3 regions of the Sphingomonas kyungheensis genome follow, and region 1 is predicted to be linked to each of the others. Evidence: predicted binding sites of a transcription regulator. Region 1 holds the regulator's gene; each other region holds the start of a gene.
What was found. The regulator LexA, encoded in region 1, represses DNA repair genes until DNA is damaged. The targets are predictions, from matches to a motif close to GTTCCNCNCTTGTTCT.
Positions count from the first base shown of each region.

Region 1 (5,994 bases):
CGACGAGGGCGCGATCACCGTGGCCGATGCCGATGCGATGCGGCGCGCCGGGCTGGCGCATCTGCTCTCCGTGAGCGGCTTGCACATCACCGCCGCGGTGGGGGCGACGATGCTGTGCGTCCTGCGGCTGCTCGCGCTGTCGCCGTGGCTGGCGATCCGCTGGCGGCTGCCGCTGGTCGCGGCGGCGGCGGGGGCGCTGGCGGCGATCGGCTATACCTGGCTGACCGGCAGTCAGGTGCCGACGATCCGCTCGTGCGTCGCCGCGCTGCTGGTGCTCGCCGCCTTGGTGCTGGGACGGGAGGCGATGACGTTGCGGCTGGTCGCCGGCGGTGCCATCGCGGTGATGCTGGTCTGGCCCGAGGCGGTGACCGGGCCGAGCTTCCAATTGTCCTTTACCGCCATCGCGGCGATCGTCACGCTCCACGACCATCCGCGCGTCGCCGGCTGGTTCCGGCAGCGCGACGAGCCCTGGCGTCGCCGTATCCTGCGCGAAGGCGCTGCGTTGCTGCTCACCGGCGTCGTGGTCGAGGCGGCGCTGATGCCGATCGCGGTCTTCCACTTCCACAAGGCGGGGCTGTACGGCGCGGCGGCGAATATCGTCGCGATCCCGCTCACCACCTTCGTCGTCATGCCGCTCGAAGCGGCGGCGTTGCTCGCCGATACGGTCGGCCTCGGCCCACCGGTCTGGTGGCTGACCGATCTCGCGTTGCGGCTGTTGCTGGTGATCGCCCACCGCGTCGCCGCGCTGCCGGGATCGGGGTTTGCGTTGCCGGCGATGTCGGCCGCGGCATTCGCGCTGATCGTCGGCGGCGGACTGTGGCTGATGCTGTGGCGGACGCGGGTGCGGCATTGGGGGCTGCTGCCGATCCTGCTCGGCGGCTGGTGGATGGTGCAGGCGCCTGCCCCCGATCTGCTGGTGACGGGAGATGGCCGCCATATGGCGGTACGGGTCGACGGGAGACTCGCCTTGCTCCGCGAGCGCGCCGGTGATTACACGCGGGCGATGCTCGCCGAAAATGGCGGCATCGACGGCGAGCCGTTGCCGCTCAGCGAGCAGGCGGCGGCGCGCTGCTCGCCGGACGCCTGTATCGTCACGCTGAGGAGCACAGAGCGCGCATGGCGGATCGTTGCGACGCGCAGCGCCTATCCGGTCGATCGTGCCGCGCTGATCGGCGCCTGCCATGCGGCGGACATCGTCGTCAGCGAACGGCGGCTGCCGCGATCCTGCCGCCCGCGCTGGCTGCGGCTCGATGCACCGCTCCTGCGTCGCACCGGCGGCGTCGCGATCGACCTGGAAAGCCGACGGGTGCGCACGGTGCTACAGCCCGGCGACCGCCATCCCTGGCGGATCGCCCGGCTCAGTCGTAGCGGCGCAGGATGCCCGACAATTTGCCCTGCACGCGGACGTGCGAGGGGACGTAGCGCTGCGGTTCGTAGGCGCGGTTGGCGGGATCGAGCCGGACCATCGCGCCCTCGCGGCGGAAATATTTGAGCGTCGCTTCGCTGTCGTCGATCAGCGCGACGACGATCTCCCCGTCGCGGGCGACCTCGGTACGGCGGATCAGCGCATAATCGCCATCGAGGATGCCGGCTTCGACCATCGAATCGCCCGACACTTCGAGCGCATAATGTTCGCCGCTGCCGAGCAGGGCGGCGGGGACGGCGAGCGTCGAGCTGCCCTCGAACGCCTCGATCGGCAGGCCGGCGGCGATGCGGCCGTGCAGCGGGATCTCGATCACGTCATTGGCGGGCGCCGGTGCGGCGCGGACGTTGGTCTTGGCGGGCGGCGGTGCGGCCGGCGCCGTCGACGCGGCGGGCTTGCGCTCCGACCGTTCCGGCATGCGCAGCACTTCGAGCGCGCGCGCCCGGTTGGGCAGGCGGCGGATGAAATGCCGTTCCTCGAGCGCGCTGATCAGACGATGCACGCCCGACTTGGACTTGAGGTCGAGCGCCTCCTTCATCTCCTCGAACGAGGGCGAGATGCCGGTTTCCTCCAGCCGATCGTTGATGAAGCATACGAGCTCGTGCTGCTTGCGCGTGAGCATGGGCGATCCTTCCCCGTCAGAACAGACGCGGAACTTCTAGGGAACAGGATGGCGTCCGTCAAGCGATGACGAGGATATCTGCCGAGTCGCCCGCCCGTGCCGCCGCGGCGCCGGCCGGGCGGATGATCAGCGCCTGCGACCGAGCCAGCGTCAGCAGCATCGAACTGTCCTGGATCGTCGAGGCATAAGCGCGGCCGTCGCGTATTTCGGCACGCAGATAGTCGGTGCGCGCGCCATTGGCGGGCAGGTCCTCGCCGAGCAGCGCCAGCGTCGCGCGCGGCAGCGGGTCGGCGGCGCCGGCGAGATGCGCGATCACCGGTTTGACGAACAGGATCGCGGTGACGAAGGCGGACACCGGATTGCCCGGCAGTCCGAGCACCTGCATCGCGCCGCGTCGCCCCGCCATCATCGGCTTGCCGGGCCGCAGCGCGATCCGCCAGAAATCGATCTGGCCGCCCGCGGCCTCGAGCGCCGGCCGGACGAGATCGTGATCGCCGACCGATGCGCCGCCGGTGGTGACCAGCAGATCGGCGTCGACCCGCGCGAAGGCGTCCCGCAGCGTCGCCAGATCGTCGGGCAGGATGCCGAGGTCGATCAGCTCGACCGGCAGATCGGCAAGCATCGCGGCGAGCATCGCGCGGTTCGATTCGGGTAAGGCATCGGGCGAGGCGGGCTGGCCGGGATCGACCAGTTCGTCCCCGGTCGCGCAGATCGCGACACGGACGCGTCGGTGGACGCACAGCGCACCGACGCCGCCGGTCGCGGCGACGGCGATCCGCGCCGGGGTCAGCCGCTCGCCGCTGCGCACCAGCGTGTCGCCGGCGGTGAAGTCGAGGCCGCGGCGGCGGGTGTTGCGGCCCGGATGCGCCGGCCCTTCGCCGGTGAGTCGGATCGCGGCGCCCTGCGCGTCCACCTCTTCCTGGATCATCACCGTATCGGCGACGGCGGGCATCACCGCGCCGGTGAAGATGCGGACGGTCTCGCCGGGCTGGATCGTGCCGTCGAACGGCCGCCCGGCCGCGCTCTCGCCGATCAGCGTCCACGGGCCGGGCAGGTCGGCGAAGCGGATCGCATAGCCGTCCATCGCGGAGAGGTCGTGCGCGGGCTGCGTGCGCTGCGCGACGACGTCGGCGGCGAGCCAGCGCCCCGCGGCCTGCGCGAGCGGCACCGTCTCCTCGGCGACGCGCGGCGCGGCGGTGAACAGACGCGCCTGCGCCTCGGCGATCGGCAGCAGCGTCATCGCCTCAGGCGCGCCAGTCGCCGGACGCGCCGCCGGCCTTTTCGAGCAGACGGATGCCGGAGATCACCATCGCCCGGTCGATCGCCTTGGCCATGTCATAGACGGTGAGCAGCGCCACCGAGACGGCGGTGAGCGCCTCCATCTCCACCCCGGTCTTGCCGTCGGTCGCGGTCAGCGCGGTGGCGGTGATGCCGCCCGCGTCGATCGTCAGGTCGAGCGTGACGCGGGTCAGCGGCAGCGGATGGCAGAGCGGGATCAGCTCGGCGGTGCGCTTGGCGGCCATGATCCCGGCGATCCGCGCGACCGCGAGCACGTCGCCCTTCTTCGCCGCGCCGTCGCGGATCGCGGCGAGCGCCTCGGCAGCGACCGCGATATGGCCGGTGGCGACCGCGCGGCGGCTGGTCACCGCCTTGCCGCCGACATCGACCATATGCGCGGCGCCCTCGGCGTCGATATGGGTGAGGCGGGTCACGCCTCGGCGCCGATCATCGCGCGCGTCGCCGCCTCGACATCGTCGGCGCGCATCAGCGCCTCGCCGATCAGGAAGCAATGGACGCCGTGCGCCGCCATCGCATCGAGGTCCTCGCGCCGCTCCAGCCCGCTCTCGGCGACGAAGGTGCAGCCCGCCGGCGCCTTGGCGACGAGATCGTAGGTGCGGGCGAAGTCGACGGAAAAGTCGCGCAGGTCGCGATTGTTGACGCCGATCAGCCGCGATTGCAGCCGCAGCGCGCGGTCGAGTTCGTGTGCGTCATGCACCTCGACCAGCACGTCCATGCCGCATTCGCGCGCCGACGCCTCGATCTCCGCCATCTGATTGTCGTCGAGCGCGGCGACGATGATCAGGATCGCGTCGGCGCCGATCGAGCGGCTCTCGGTCGCCTGCCACGGATCGACCATGAAGTCCTTGCGGATCACCGGCAGATCGCAGGCGGCGCGTGCGGCGATCAGATAGTCGTCCGAGCCCTGGAACCATTGTTCGTCGGTCAGCACCGACAGACAGGCGGCGCCGCCCGCCTGATAGGCGCGGGCATGGGCCGGCGGATCGAAGTCGGCGCGGATCACGCCCTTGGACGGGCTGGCCTTCTTGATCTCGGCAATCAGCGCGGGACCCGAGCGGGCGTCGAGCGCGGCGCGAAAGCCGCGCGGACGCGTGACGGCGGCGATCCGCGCGTCGAGATCGGCGAGGCTGGTCGTCGCCTTGCGCGCGGCGACTTCGGCGCGCTTGGTCTCGATGATGCGGGAGAGGATATTGGTCATCGGTAAGCGATCCAGCGATCGAGCAGCGCGGCGGCGCGGCCGTCGTCGATCGCGGCGGCGGCGGCCGTCGCGCCGGCGGTGAGGTGAGGGCTATGGCCGGCGACGACGAGCGCGGCGGCGGCGTTGAGCAGCACCGCGTCGCGATAGGCACCGGCCTCGCCGTCGAGCAGGCGGCGCAAGGCGGCGGCGTTATAGGCGGGGTCGCCGCCGCGGATCGCGGCGAGCGGGTGGCGGGGCAGGCCGGCATCCTCGGGGGTGATGCGGGGCGGCAGATTCGTGCTGCCGATGCTGACCGCGATGCTGGGCCCGGCGGTCGACAGTTCGTCGAGCCCTTCCTCGCCGCTGATCACCGCCGCGCCGCCGGTCCCGAGCTGCGCCAGCGCCTCGGCGTAGAGACCCGCATAATCGGGCCGGGCGATGCCGATCAGCTGATGCGTGACGTGCGCCGGATTGGCGAGCGGTCCCATCAGGTTGAAGATCGTCCGCCGGCCGATGCGGCGGCGGATCGGGGTAATCCGCGCCATCGCGGGATGATGGTTGGCGGCGAACAGGAAGGCGATGCCGAGATCGGCGAGGCTGCCTTCCGCGGTCGCGCCCGCCACCGCCATGTCGAGCCCGATCGCCTCCAGCGTATCGGCCGCGCCCGCCTTGGACGAGGCGGCGCGATTGCCATGCTTGGCGACGGGTACGCCGCAGGCGGCGACGACCAGTGCCACCGCGGTCGAGACGTTGAGCGTGTGATGACCGTCGCCGCCGGTGCCGCAGACGTCGATCGCCCCCGCCGGGGCGGCGACGGGCACGAGCCGGGCGCGCAATGCCCGCGCCGCTTCGGCGATCTCGACGCTCGTCTCGCCGCGCTCCGCCAGTGCGATCAGGAAGGCGGCGATCGCCTCTTCCGAGACGCGGGCGTCGAGGATGTCGGCAAAGGCCTGCGCGGCGCTTTCGCGCGCCAGCGGCGTCGCCGGATCGGGCAGCAGGGCGAGCGTCGTCACGCCGCCGCCTTCACCGCGATGCCGGCGATGCGCAGGAAATTGGCGAGCATCGCATGGCCATGTTCGGTGGCGATGCTCTCGGGGTGGAATTGCACGCCGTGAATGGGGAGGGTGGCGTGGCGGAAGCCCATGACGTGGCCGTCGTCGGCGCGCGCGTTGACGAGCAGCGGCGCGGGCACGTCGCGGACGATCAAGCTGTGATAGCGCGTCGCGGTGAACGGCGAGGGCAGGCCCTCGAACAGGCCGGTGCCGTCGTGGCTGACCGGCGAGGTCTTGCCGTGCATCAGCCCGCCGCGCTCCACCGTTCCGCCGAAATGCTGGCCGATCGCCTGATGGCCGAGGCAGACGCCGAGCAGCGGCCGGCCGGCATCGGCAGCGGCGGCGACCAGGTCGAGGCTGACCCCCGCCTCGGTCGGCGTGCACGGGCCGGGCGAGATCAGGAACGCCTCGGCGCCCGAGG
Region 1 covers NZ_JBBBDM010000002.1:654,765-660,758, forward strand. The annotation lists partial or broken gene V8201_RS07145 (ComEC/Rec2 family competence protein) at 1-1,351, shown strand, start outside; gene lexA (transcriptional repressor LexA) at 1,359-2,045, opposite strand; gene V8201_RS07155 (molybdopterin molybdotransferase MoeA) at 2,104-3,285, opposite strand; gene moaC (cyclic pyranopterin monophosphate synthase MoaC) at 3,290-3,757, opposite strand; gene trpC (indole-3-glycerol phosphate synthase TrpC) at 3,754-4,542, opposite strand; gene trpD (anthranilate phosphoribosyltransferase) at 4,539-5,534, opposite strand; gene V8201_RS07175 (anthranilate synthase component II) at 5,531-5,994, opposite strand, start outside.

Region 2 (5,994 bases), on a different contig from region 1:
ACCGACGAAGCCGAATTGCGCGCGGGGCTGGCGCTGATCGTCGCGGCGGCGGCACGGCAGGGGCTATGATCCGCGTCGTCTTCGTCGGGCCGGACGGAACGGCGCGATCCGCGGCGGCCGAATCGGACACGCGGCTGCTCGACGTCGCACGGGCGGCGGGCGAACCGCTCGAGGGGACGTGCAACGGCGACATGGCCTGCGCGACCTGTCACGTCGTCGTCGCGGCGGCGGATTTCGCACGGCTGCCGCCGGCCCGCGACGAGGAGGAGGATCTGCTCGATCTCGTCCCCAGCGCGACACGGACCAGCCGGCTCGCCTGCCAGATCCGGCTCACCGCGGCGCTGGATGGGCTGACCGTGCGCGTGCCGGCGTGACCGGGCAGCAAAGCTGACATTCGTACAACCGCGGGTTCAGGCCGCATGCAGTGCCGGCGGTGCAGGGTCGCGCCATGCCCATAAACGGGCGTGTCAGGAGTAACCCATGAAGTTCATTGCATGTCTAGGGGCCGCTGCCCTCGGGATCGGGATGCTGGCCGGCGCCGCGCCGGCCGAGGCCCAGCGTTATGGCTACGACCGTGGCTATGATCGCGGCTACGATCATGGCGGCTATCGCGGCCATGGTTATGGTCGGCATGACGGGCGTCGTTGGCATGGCGGTCCGGGCTATCGCGGCTATCGCTATGATCGAGGACCGCGCTGGGGCGGCCGCGGCTATGGTCGCGGGCGGGTGGTATGCCGGATCGAGCGGGGCTATTATGGCCCGCAGCGTCGCTGCTTCCGCGTCTGACGTCGTCCACCGGAAACACCGGCGGCGCGAAAGCGTTCTTGCTGCGATGCAACACGAACGTTTATGGTGCCGCCGATGACTACTCCAGCCAACGGACCGACCGGCCCGGTGCCGACGATGTTCGAAGCGATCGTGCGCCAGCTTGCCGTGACCGCCACCTATAACAAGGGGACGGTGACGATCGCGCCCCATATCCTCTACACCCGTCACGGCGAGATCTACGTCGATGCCGTGACGATGGAGCGCGACGGCAAGCCGCCACGCGAGGAAAAGGTCGGCACCTTTAAGATGGACGGGCTCGGCGCGCCGACGCTCACCGACACGCGCTTCACCCCGAGCAGCCTGTTCGAGCCCGCGGCCGAAAAATATGAGGGCGTGACGCTGATGGCGGTCGAGCGCAGCTGACGCCCGACCGCCGTTCGGCTCAGCGGCAGCGGATCTCCGCCTGGTTCTGATCGATCGCCTTGCCGGCGAGCGCGCCGACCGCGCCGCCGAGCAGGGTGCCCACAATGCGGCTGTGGCCGCCGTCGATGACGTTGCCGAGGATGCCGCCCGCCGCGCCGCCGGCGATCAGCCCGGTGGTGCCGTCGCTGCGCTTGCAATAATAGCGGCCGTCGGTGCCCGCATAGACGCGATCGTTGGCGCTGAGCACGCGCTCCTGCGAGCTCGGCCGGTAATAGCGCGACGGGTCATAGCCGTTTTCGTAGCGGTCGCCGTCGCGCGGGTCATAGCGCTGGTCGTCATAGCCGTCCGGCACCGGCGCCTGGCGATAGCCGCCCGGACCGGGAATGCCGCGCAGCGCGCGATAGCGATCGAATTCGGAACGGTAGCGCGCAAGCTCGGCGTCGAAGCGCTGCTGCGCGGCGGCGAAGCGCGCATCGTCCGCGGCGGACTGGGCGGCGACCGGCGCGGCGAGCGTCGTCACCAGCGCGGCGGACAGCAAAAGCGACCTAAACATCGTCATGATCCTTTTCCGGACCCGCTGAGTCGGGTCCGCCCCGGTCATACGCCGATCCGCCCTTGGCGGTTCCTGAACGAGGACGGCGGCCGGATCAGCCGATCGTGACGAACGTATCCATCACGCGCTTGCGGCCCGCCGCCTCGAAATCGATCTCCAGCTTGTTGCCCTCGATCTCGGCGATCGCGCCATAGCCGAACTTCTGGTGGAAGACGCGTAGCCCGACCGACAGGTCGCTGCGTCCCTTGTTGCCGATGCTCACCGCGCTCGCGCGGCTCTCGACCACCCGCGTCGGTGCGGTCGAGAAGCCCGAGGCGGCGCCCGCCGCGCGCTGCCAGCCGGGACCACGACCGGTGCCGCGGCCGACATCGGCGAAGGGATCGGCGCGCTCGCTCCAATTGGCGCGCCACAGGCTCTCGCCGCCCGACATCGTCGTCTCGGCGTCGATATGGTCGCCGGGCAGCTCGCCGACGAACCGGCTCGGGATGCTCGACGTCCACTGGCCGTAGATGCGGCGGTTGGCGGCGTGGAGGATCGTCGCGCGGCGCCGCGCGCGGGTGATCGCGACATAGGCGAGGCGACGTTCCTCCTCGAGGCTCTTGGTCCCGCCCTCGTCGAGCGATCGCTGCGAGGGGAACAGCCCCTCTTCCCAGCCGACGAGGAAGACGGTGTCATATTCCAGCCCCTTGGCGGCGTGGATCGTCATGATCGTCACCTGCGGGTCCTGGACGCCGCCCTCCTTGTCCATGACGAGGCTGACATGTTCGAGGAAGGCGCCGAGCGACTCATATTCCTCCATCGCGCGCACGAGTTCGGACAGGTTCTCGAGCCGCCCCGCCGCCTCGACCGATTTCTCCGCCTGCCACATCGCCGTATAACCGCTCTCGTCGAGCAATTGGCGGGCGAGCTCGGCGTGCGGCAGGTCGCGCGCCATGTCGCGCCAGCGGGCGATGTCGCCGACCAGATTGCCGAGCGCGCGGCGCGCCTGCGGCGTCAGTTCGTCGGTGTCGAGGATGCGCGCCGCGGCATGGGTCAGCGGCAGCCGCTCGGCGCGGGCAAGCTGGTGGATCTTGGCGAGCGCCTTGTCGCCGAGCCCGCGCTTGGGCACGTTGACGATGCGTTCGAAGGCGAGATCGTCGGCGGGCTGGTTGACGACGCGCAGATAGGCGAGCGCGTCGCGGATCTCGGCGCGCTCGTAGAAGCGGAAGCCGCCGACGATGCGATAGGGCATGCCGATCGCGATGAAGCGATCCTCGAACTCGCGGGTCTGATGCTGGGCGCGGACTAGGATGGCGATGTCGTCGAGGCTCTTGCCGCCGCGCTGCGCCGCCTCGATCTCCTCGCCGACGCGCCGCGCCTCCTCGGGGCCGTCCCATACGCCGACGACGCGGACCTTCTCGCCCGCGTCGAGCTCGGTCCACAGCGTCTTGCCGAGCCGGCCGCCGTTATTGGCGATCATCCCCGATGCCGCGCCGAGGATGTGCGGCGTCGAGCGGTAATTCTGTTCGAGCCGGATCACCTTCGCGCCGGGAAAGTCCTTTTCGAACTTCAGGATGTTCTCGACCTGCGCGCCGCGCCACGAATAGATCGACTGATCGTCGTCGCCGACGCAGGCGATGTTCTTGCGCGCCTGGGCGAGCAGCCGCAGCCACAGATACTGGACGACATTGGTGTCCTGATATTCGTCGACCATGATATATTTGAACCGCTCCTGATAGGTGCGGAGCACGTCGGGATGCGATTTGAGCACGGTCAGCATGTGCAGCAGCAGGTCGCCGAAGTCGCAGGCGTTGAGGCTGCGCAGCCGCTCCTGATATTGCGCATAGAGCTCGCCGCCGCGCCCGTTGGCGAAACGCTCGCTTTCGCCGGCGTCGATATCGGCGGGGACCAGCCCCTTGTTCTTCCAATCGTCGATCAGCCCGGCGAGGCTGCGCGCGGGGAAGCGTTTCTCGTCGAGGTCGGCGGCGACGATCAGCTGCTTGAGCAGGCGAAGCTGGTCGTCGGTGTCGAGGATGCTGAAATTGCTCTGCAAGCCGACCAGTTCGGCATGGCGGCGCAACATCTTGGCGCCGATCGCATGGAAGGTGCCGAGCCACGGCATGCCCTCGACCGCGTCGCCGACCAGCCGGCCGACGCGCTCGCGCATCTCGCGGGCCGCCTTGTTGGTGAAGGTGACGCTGAGGATCTCCGACGGCCACGCCTTGCGCGTCCACAGCAGATGCGCGAGCCGCGCGGTGAGCGCCGCGGTCTTGCCCGTCCCGGCGCCGGCGAGCATCAGCACCGGCCCTTCGGTGGTCAGCACGGCGTCGCGCTGCGGCGCGTTGAGCCCGGCGAGATAGGGCGGGTCCTGCAAGGCGTTGGGGGCACGGAGATCGGTCACCGGTGAACAGGTAGGGAACGGCGTTCGCACGGGCAAGAGTGAAGGTGGGCGGCGGCGATCATCCCGCCCGGCGCGGCGATGTCGGCGACCGAGTGTCTCTATAAAGCACAAGCCGGCCGAGAGACCTTCGGATGGGCCGGCAGGAGGTCCCCGATGATCGTCTTTCCCTTATGTGTTGCGGCGCTCACTGCGACGCCATCGTCCACTGCGGCGACCAACCCGTCGCCCGACCGCCGGATCGTGCAAACCAGGATCATCACGCAGGATCTTGATCTGCGAACGCCGGAAGGGCAACGGCGCTTCCGCGCGCGGGTCCGGTGGGCGGCGCAGAACCTCTGTGGCACGATACCCAAGGATATCACCGTCGCGATGGACGTGATGCGCTGTATCGGTGAAGTCCGTCGCGACGGAGCGCAGCAACTGGCGAAGGCGACCGGTCAGACGGTGGGCGGGACGGACCGATAGAAAAATCGGGGCAGTCGCCTGGCGACCGCCCCGTAGTTCAGGGAGGTCGACCGACAGGGGAGGCGGTCGACAGTCGCTACCCACAGGGGGAGAGGAGCAGCGACCCTCTCTGTCTAGACGCGCTTTGTTGCGGATGGATTTCACTCATGTTGCGCATCGGCCTTTTTTCCCGACTAGAGTGGGGGGATGACGTCGATTCCCGCAACCCCGCCGCCGCCTGCCTCGCCGCGCCGTATCCTCACCGCCAGCCTCGTCGGCACCGCGGTGGAGTTTTACGACTTCTACATCTACGCGACCGCGGCGGCGCTGGTGTTCGGCGACCTGTTCTTCCCGGCGACGAGCGGCACCGCGCGGCAGATGCTGAGCTTCGCGAGCTTCGGCATCGCCTTCATCGCGCGGCCGGTCGGCGCGATCGTCTTCGGTCATTTCGGCGATCGGATCGGCCGCAAGTCGACGCTGGTCGCCAGTCTGATGCTGATGGGCGGGTCGACGGTGGCGATCGCCTTCCTGCCCACCTATGCCCAGGTCGAACAGGTCGCGCCGCAGATGGGCTGGCTCGCGCCGTTGCTGCTGTGCCTGATGCGGCTTGGTCAGGGTTTCGGACTCGGCGGCGAATGGGGTGGCGCGGCATTGCTCGCGGTGGAGAATGCCCCGCCGCACCGCCGCAACACCTGGGGGATGTTCCCGCCGCTCGGCGCGCCGGTCGGCTTCCTGATGGCCAATGGCTTGTTCCTGATCCTCGGCCTGTGGCTCGACGAGGCGCAGTTCCGCGCCTGGGGCTGGCGGCTGCCGTTCCTGATCAGCGCGGTGCTGGTCGTGCTCGGCCTGTGGGTACGGCTCAAGCTGACCGAGACGCCGGCGTTCGTCGCCGCCGAGCGCGCCGAGGCCCTGCCCAAGGTGCCGATCGCGACGTTGTTCGCGTCGCACAGCCGCGCGGTGCTCGCCGGCACCGGCGGGGTGATCGCCTGTTTCGCGCTCTTCTATCTCGCGACTGCCTTCGCGCTCGGCTACGGCACCAAGACGCTGGGCTACGGGCGGGAGGCGATGCTGGGCGTCGAGCTGGTCGCGATCCTGTTCCTCGCCGCGGGGGTGATCGTCGCCAGCCTGCTCGCCGACCGGCGCGGCGCGCGCGGAATGCTGGTGATCGGCTTTTGCGGCTGCATGGTCGCCGGACTGGCGATGGGGCCGATGCTCGGCGCGGGATCGCTGTTCGTCGTCTTCCTGTGGCTCGCCTTCGCGCTGTTCGTGATGGGCTTCGCCTATGGCCCGCTCGGCGGCTGGCTGCCGAGCCTGTTCCCCGCCGGGGTGCGCTACACCGGCGTGTCGATGACCTTCAATCTCGGCGGCATCCTCGGCGGCGCGCTGGCGCCGATCGCCGCGGAGGCGCTGGCGCAGCGCGGCCTCG
Region 2 covers NZ_JBBBDM010000003.1:154,859-160,852, forward strand. The annotation lists gene V8201_RS08520 (cysteine desulfurase family protein) at 1-69, shown strand, start outside; gene V8201_RS08525 (2Fe-2S iron-sulfur cluster-binding protein) at 66-374, shown strand; gene V8201_RS08530 (hypothetical protein) at 526-786, shown strand; gene V8201_RS08535 (hypothetical protein) at 862-1,191, shown strand; gene V8201_RS08540 (glycine zipper 2TM domain-containing protein) at 1,211-1,750, opposite strand; gene V8201_RS08545 (ATP-dependent helicase) at 1,839-4,124, opposite strand; gene V8201_RS08550 (UrcA family protein) at 4,278-4,589, shown strand; gene V8201_RS08555 (MFS transporter) at 4,776-5,994, shown strand, end outside.
Region 2: the regulator LexA is predicted to act here: its motif matches at 4,128-4,143, upstream of V8201_RS08545 (ATP-dependent helicase).

Region 3 (5,994 bases), on a different contig from region 1:
CGCGCGGCACCCAGGTGCGCGAGATATCCGATTGATAGCCCTGCACCGTACAGCCGCAGTCCATCAGCAGCAGCGCGCCATCGGCGATGCGATGGACCTCGCGGCTGCCGTGCGGCAGCGCCGCCGCCGGGCCGATCAGCGCCAGCGCGAATTCGGGATCGCCGCCGAGCCTGGTCGTCGCCGCATTCATCAGCGCGCCGATCGCACTGCCGGTCATCCCCGCCTCGATCCGCGGCGCGAGCCAGTGATAAGCGGCGAGCGTCACCTTGGTCGCCGTCTCCATCAGCGCAAGTTCGGCCGGGGTCTTGATCATCCGGCAGCCGCGCACCACCGGATTGGCGCTGACCTGCCTGGCGTCGGGCGCGTAGCGGGCGAGATCGCCCGGGATGAAGACGCGCACCGTCTCCTCGATCCCGATCGGCAACCGGTCGAGCCGCCGCTCCCGCAGCCAGGCGGCGACGACGGCGAGCGCATTGCCGTCCTCCTGCCAGACGCGGACCTCGGCAGGCACGGCGAGCGTCTGGCGGACCGAGGGTTCCTCGAAGAAGGGCGTGACGATCAGCGGCGCGCCCTCGCGCGGCAGGATGGCGAGCGTCGGGCGCTCGCTGCGCCCCCAGCGCACGCCGGTGAAATAGAGCATCGACGAGCCCGGCTCGATCAGCACCGCGCCGAGGCCGTTCGCCGCCATCAGCCCCTGCGCCCGGGCGAGGCGGCGCGCCCGCTCGTCCGCGCCGATCGGCGTCGCGCCCGTGGTGATGTCGCGCAATGCCGACAGATCGGGTTCGGCGGCGCGGAGCAGCCCGGCGGAAAGCAGGGGCACCGTCGCCGCAGCGGCGAGCAGCGCGCGGCGCGAGGGGGTGGCGATCATGATGCCAGCGATACGGCGCTTGACCCGGCGGTCGCAATCCCCTTCCGTGGCCGGCGATATTGGGAGACTTGCTGCATGGCCAAACGGCTGACTGTGTTTATCGTGATCGGCCTGCTGCTTGGCGTCGTCGTCGGGTTGGCGATCAACGGATGGCTCGATGACGGCACGCCCGCCGCCGCGGCGCGGCTGAAGGGCATCGCCGGCTATTTCGCCATCGGCACCACCGTCTTCCTGCGCCTCATCAAGATGATCATCGCGCCGCTGGTGTTCGCGACGCTGGTCAGCGGCATCACCCAGATGGGCGATACCGCGTCGCTCGGCCGGGTCGGTGCCAAGGCGATCGGCTGGTTCGTGTCGGCCAGCCTGATCTCGCTGGGCCTCGGGCTGGTGCTGGTCAATCTGATCCACCCCGGCGTCGGCATCAACCTGCCCTTGCCGCCGGTCGATGCCGATGCGGGGATCGCCACCGCAGCGTTCAGCCTCGACACGTTCATCACCCATATCGTCCCGGCATCGATGGTCGAGGCGATGGCGACCAACGAGATCCTCCAGATCGTCGTCTTCTCGATCTTCGTCGGCATCGCGATCACCGCGGTGGGCGAGCGTGCCGCGCCGCTGACCCGGGCGATCGACGGGCTGGTCGCGGTGATGCTGCGGATCACCGATTACGTCATGCGCGTCGCCCCGGTTGCGGTGTTCTGCGCGGTCGCGGCGACGCTGACCGAGCGCGGTGCCGGGGTGATCGGCCAGCTCGCCTTCTTCATGGGCAGCTTCTACCTCGCCTTGCTGTGCCTGTGGGCGATCCTGCTCGGCCTCGGCTTCCTGTTCATCGGACCGCGCATCCGTGCGCTGATCGGCTATGTGCGCGAGCCATTGCTCGTCGCCTTCACCACCGCCTCGTCGGAAGCCGCCTATCCGCGCATGCTGGAGGCGCTCGACAAGTTCGGGGTGCCGCCGCGGATCGCCAGCTTCGTGCTGCCGCTCGGCTATTCATTCAACCTCGACGGCTCGATGATCTACATGACCTTCGCGTCGCTGTTCATCGCCCAGGCCTATGGCATCGCGCTGCCGCTCGGCACGCAAATCGCGATGCTGCTGTTCCTGATGATCTCGTCCAAGGGGATCGCCGGGGTGCCGCGCGCCAGCCTGGTGGTCATCGCGGCGGTGCTGCCGGTGTTCAAGATCCCGGAGGCGGGATTGCTGCTGATCCTGGCGATCGACCATTTCCTCGACATGGGCCGCACCGCGACCAACGTCATCGGCAATGCCGTCGCCGCATCGGTGGTGGCGAAATGGGAGGGCGGCCTCGACCCGCGCGAGCCGGCGACGATCGACCCGCTGGTCTCGCACGGACCGGCGGCGGAGGCGACGACGCGGTTCCGGGATTGAGCGCTTCGCCGGGGTCCAGCCGCCGGCGGGTAAGGTCACGCGAAGGCATGAAGACGTGATCCAAAAGGAGGTTCACGCGGAGGCGCGGAGGCGCGGAGATTAGGGTTGCCGCGAACGCGGCAGTTTGCCCTGACGGCCGTGACGTACGCGGAAACGACGCTCCTATCGCAACCCTCCGCGCCTCCGCGCCTCCGCGCGAACCAGCTCCAGCCACAGGTTCGCGTCTTCGGGCGCCGCCCTCACCCGCGCATCGCCCCGATCAGGCGTAGGCGTAGCGACCGCCCTTCTCCAACGCCGCCTGATAGGCCGGACGGGCGTGGACCTTGTTCAGCCAGGCGATCGTCGCGGGGCGCGACGCGTCGAGCCCCGCGCGGCTGCGCGCCGCCTCGAGCGGGAAGCTCATCATCACGTCGGCGGCGGTGAGGTCGTCGCCCGCGAACCACGGCCGCTGCGACAGCTCCGCCTCGACATAGTCGAGGTGGACGTCGATCATCGGCTGGATGCGCTTGATCGCCGGCTTGCCCATCAGCGGAATACGGCTGAGCACCAGCTTGAGCAGCAGCGGCGGCATCATCGAGCCTTCGGCATAATGGAGCCAGAAGCGATAGCGCAGCGCCGAATCGCGGTGCGGCGGCGGTCCGAGCCGGCCATCGGCCTTTTCGACGAGATATTCGACGATCGCGCCCGTCTCTGCGACGACGCGGCCGCCGTCGGCGTCGAGATCCTCGATCACCGGCGACTTGCCGAGCGGATGGATGCGCTTGAGCTCGGGGGGCGCGAGCATCGTCCTGGCGTCGCGCTGATAGCGCTTGACCTGATAGTCGAAGCCGAGCTCCTCGAGCATCCACAGGATACGCTGCGACCGGCTGTTTTCGAGATGGTGGACGATGATCATCTGACTTCCCTTCATCGCGGCTCAGGCCGCGCGCACCTCTTGCCAATTCCCGACGGCACGATTTCGTTGCCTGACGCGCGACGCCGTCGATCGAACCCGGATCGCGAGCCTAGACGGCGCACCGCGAGCGCCCCAAAGACAAAAGAGGCCCGCCGTCACCGGCGAGCCTCCTGTCGTCGCATCGCGCCGGGCGCGCATCAGATGTCGTCGTCGGCTTCCGGTCCGGCCATCATCTCCTCGGCGACCTTTTCGGTCCGCTGACGGATCGCTTTTTCGAGCCGGTCGGCCATCTCGGGATGTTCGCGCAGATAGTTCTTCGAATTCTCGCGACCCTGACCGATGCGGACGCTGTCGTAGCTGAACCACGCGCCCGATTTCTCGACCAGCCCGGCCTTGACGCCGAGATCGAGGATCTCGCCGATCTTCGAAATGCCCTCGCCGTACATGATGTCGAACTCGACCTGCTTGAACGGCGGCGCGACCTTGTTCTTGACGACCTTGACGCGGGTGGCGTTGCCAGTGACCTCTTCCTTGTCCTTGATCGCGCCGGTGCGACGGATGTCGAGGCGGACCGAGGCGTAGAACTTCAGCGCGTTGCCGCCCGTCGTCGTCTCCGGATTGCCGTACATCACGCCGATCTTCATGCGCAGCTGGTTGATGAAGATCACCATGCAGCGCGACCGGCTGATCGACCCGGTCAGCTTGCGCAGCGACTGCGACATCAGTCGCGCCTGCAGGCCGACGTGGCTGTCGCCCATCTCGCCCTCGATCTCCGCGCGGGGAACCAGCGCGGCGACCGAATCGACGACCAGCACGTCGATCGCATTGGAGCGGACGAGCGTGTCGACGATCTCCAGCGCCTGTTCGCCGGTGTCGGGCTGCGAGACGATCAGCTCGTCGATGTTGACGCCGAGCTTCTTGGCATAGACCGGGTCGAGCGCATGTTCGGCGTCGACGAAGGCCGCGGTACCGCCGCCCTTCTGCGCCTCGGCGATGACGTGCAGCGCGAGCGTCGTCTTGCCCGACGATTCGGGGCCATAGACCTCGATCACGCGGCCGCGGGGCAGGCCACCGACGCCGAGCGCGATGTCCAGACCGAGCGACCCGGTCGAGATCGCCTCGACCTGCATCGCCTCCTTCTGGCCGAGCTTCATCGCCGAGCCCTTGCCGAAGGCGCGGTCGATCTGCGCCAGCGCGGCGTCGAGCGCCTTTTGCCGGTCGGTATTTGCGGTTGCCATGCCGGTGTCGATCACTTTCAGATTGGCGGCCATCGGGAGGGTCCTCGCTAGAGCAAGCGCGCCGTCGGGGCAACGCGTCTGTTCACCATGTACGGTGTTTGTTCCGCGAGAACAAGAGGGGAACGCGGGTTTTACCCGTTCGAGGGTGCCGGATCACGTCAGCCGCGTCGCCAGCGTCCACCAGCCGCAGGCGCGCGCGCGCGCCGCGGCCGCATCCCGCGCCGCCGGCTCGTCGAACAGCGCGAAGCAGGTCGCGCCGCTCCCCGACATGCGCGCCAGAAGCACGTCAGGCGCGGCGGCGAGCTGGGCGAGCACCGCGTCGATCACCGGCGCGATCGCGCGGGCGGGCGGCTCGAGATCGTTGCGGCCGGCGCAGGCGCGGGCGAGCAGGTCCCCGTCCTCGGCGATCCCGCCGCGATCGATCCCGTCCCAGCGCGCGAAGACCGCGGCGGTGCCGACCGCGATGCCCGGATTGACGAGCAGCACCGGCATACCCGCCAGCCCGTCGACCGGCACAAGCGCCTCCCCCTTGCCGGTGCCGAGTGTCGCGCGCCCGAGCAGGCAGGCGGGAACGTCGGCGCCGAGCGTCTCGGCGAGCACGAACAGCCGCGGGTCGTCGGTGGCGATGCCGTGCAGGCGGGCGAGTGCGCGCAGGGTCGCCGCGGCATCCGCCGAGCCGCCGCCGATCCCCGAGGCGATCGGCAGATGCTTGTCGAGCGTGATCGCATGCGCCTGGGCGATGCCGAACACGCCGGCGAACCCCTGCGCCGCGCGCAGCACGAGATTGTCCGCGGGATTGCCGCCCGCGAGCGCATCGGCGAACGGTCCGGTGATCGTGAAGCTGTCCGCCGCGGCGGGAACGACGGTGATCGTATCGCCATCGGCCGCGAAGACGAACAGCGTCTCCAGAGCATGATAGCCGTCGGCGCGGCGATGCCGCACGTGCAGGGCGAGATTGATCTTGGCAGGGGCGGGTTCGACGATCATCGCGGCGGCAATCCGTTCGCGGCCTTGGCGGCGAGCCGCTGCGCCTCGACCGGCGTCGCGGTCAGCGCCGCGGCGCGCCAGGCGTAGCGCGCCTCGTAGCGCCGGCCGCGGGTCCAGTAGAGATCGCCGAGATGCTCGCCGATCTCGGCATTGACGGTGTCGACCGCGGCGGCACGCTCGATCAATGGCTGCGCCCGCGCAATATCGCCGCTGAGGAAATAGGCCCAGCCGAGCGAATCGGCGATCGAGGAATCGTCGGGCTTGAGCGCATGCGCGCGTTCGAGCATCGCGATCGACTGCGGCACGTCGATGCCGCGCTCGGCCTGCGCATAGCCGAGATAGTTGAGCGCGAGCGGTTCGGCCGGGGCGATCGCCACCGCCTTCTGCAACGCGGCGCGGCTCGCCGGCCAGTCGCCCGCCTGTTCGAGCGCACCGCCATATTGCAGCCATGCGCTCCACGCGGTCGGATCGGCATCGACGACGCGGCGGTACCAGCCGACCGCCTCGCGATGCCGGTCGAGCGCGGTGAGCTGGTCGGCATAGGTCTGCCAGTCGCCCTCGCCCGCCCCCGGCCGCTCGGCCCCCGTGCGGGCGATGGCGAGCGCTTCCTCCTGCCG
Region 3 covers NZ_JBBBDM010000003.1:412,926-418,919, forward strand. The annotation lists gene V8201_RS09720 (M24 family metallopeptidase) at 1-868, opposite strand, end outside; gene V8201_RS09725 (dicarboxylate/amino acid:cation symporter) at 944-2,257, shown strand; gene V8201_RS09730 (glutathione S-transferase family protein) at 2,517-3,152, opposite strand; gene recA (recombinase RecA) at 3,350-4,423, opposite strand; gene V8201_RS09740 (4-(cytidine 5'-diphospho)-2-C-methyl-D-erythritol kinase) at 4,544-5,377, opposite strand; gene V8201_RS09745 (tetratricopeptide repeat protein) at 5,374-5,994, opposite strand, start outside.
Region 3: the regulator LexA is predicted to act here: its motif matches at 4,499-4,514, upstream of recA (recombinase RecA).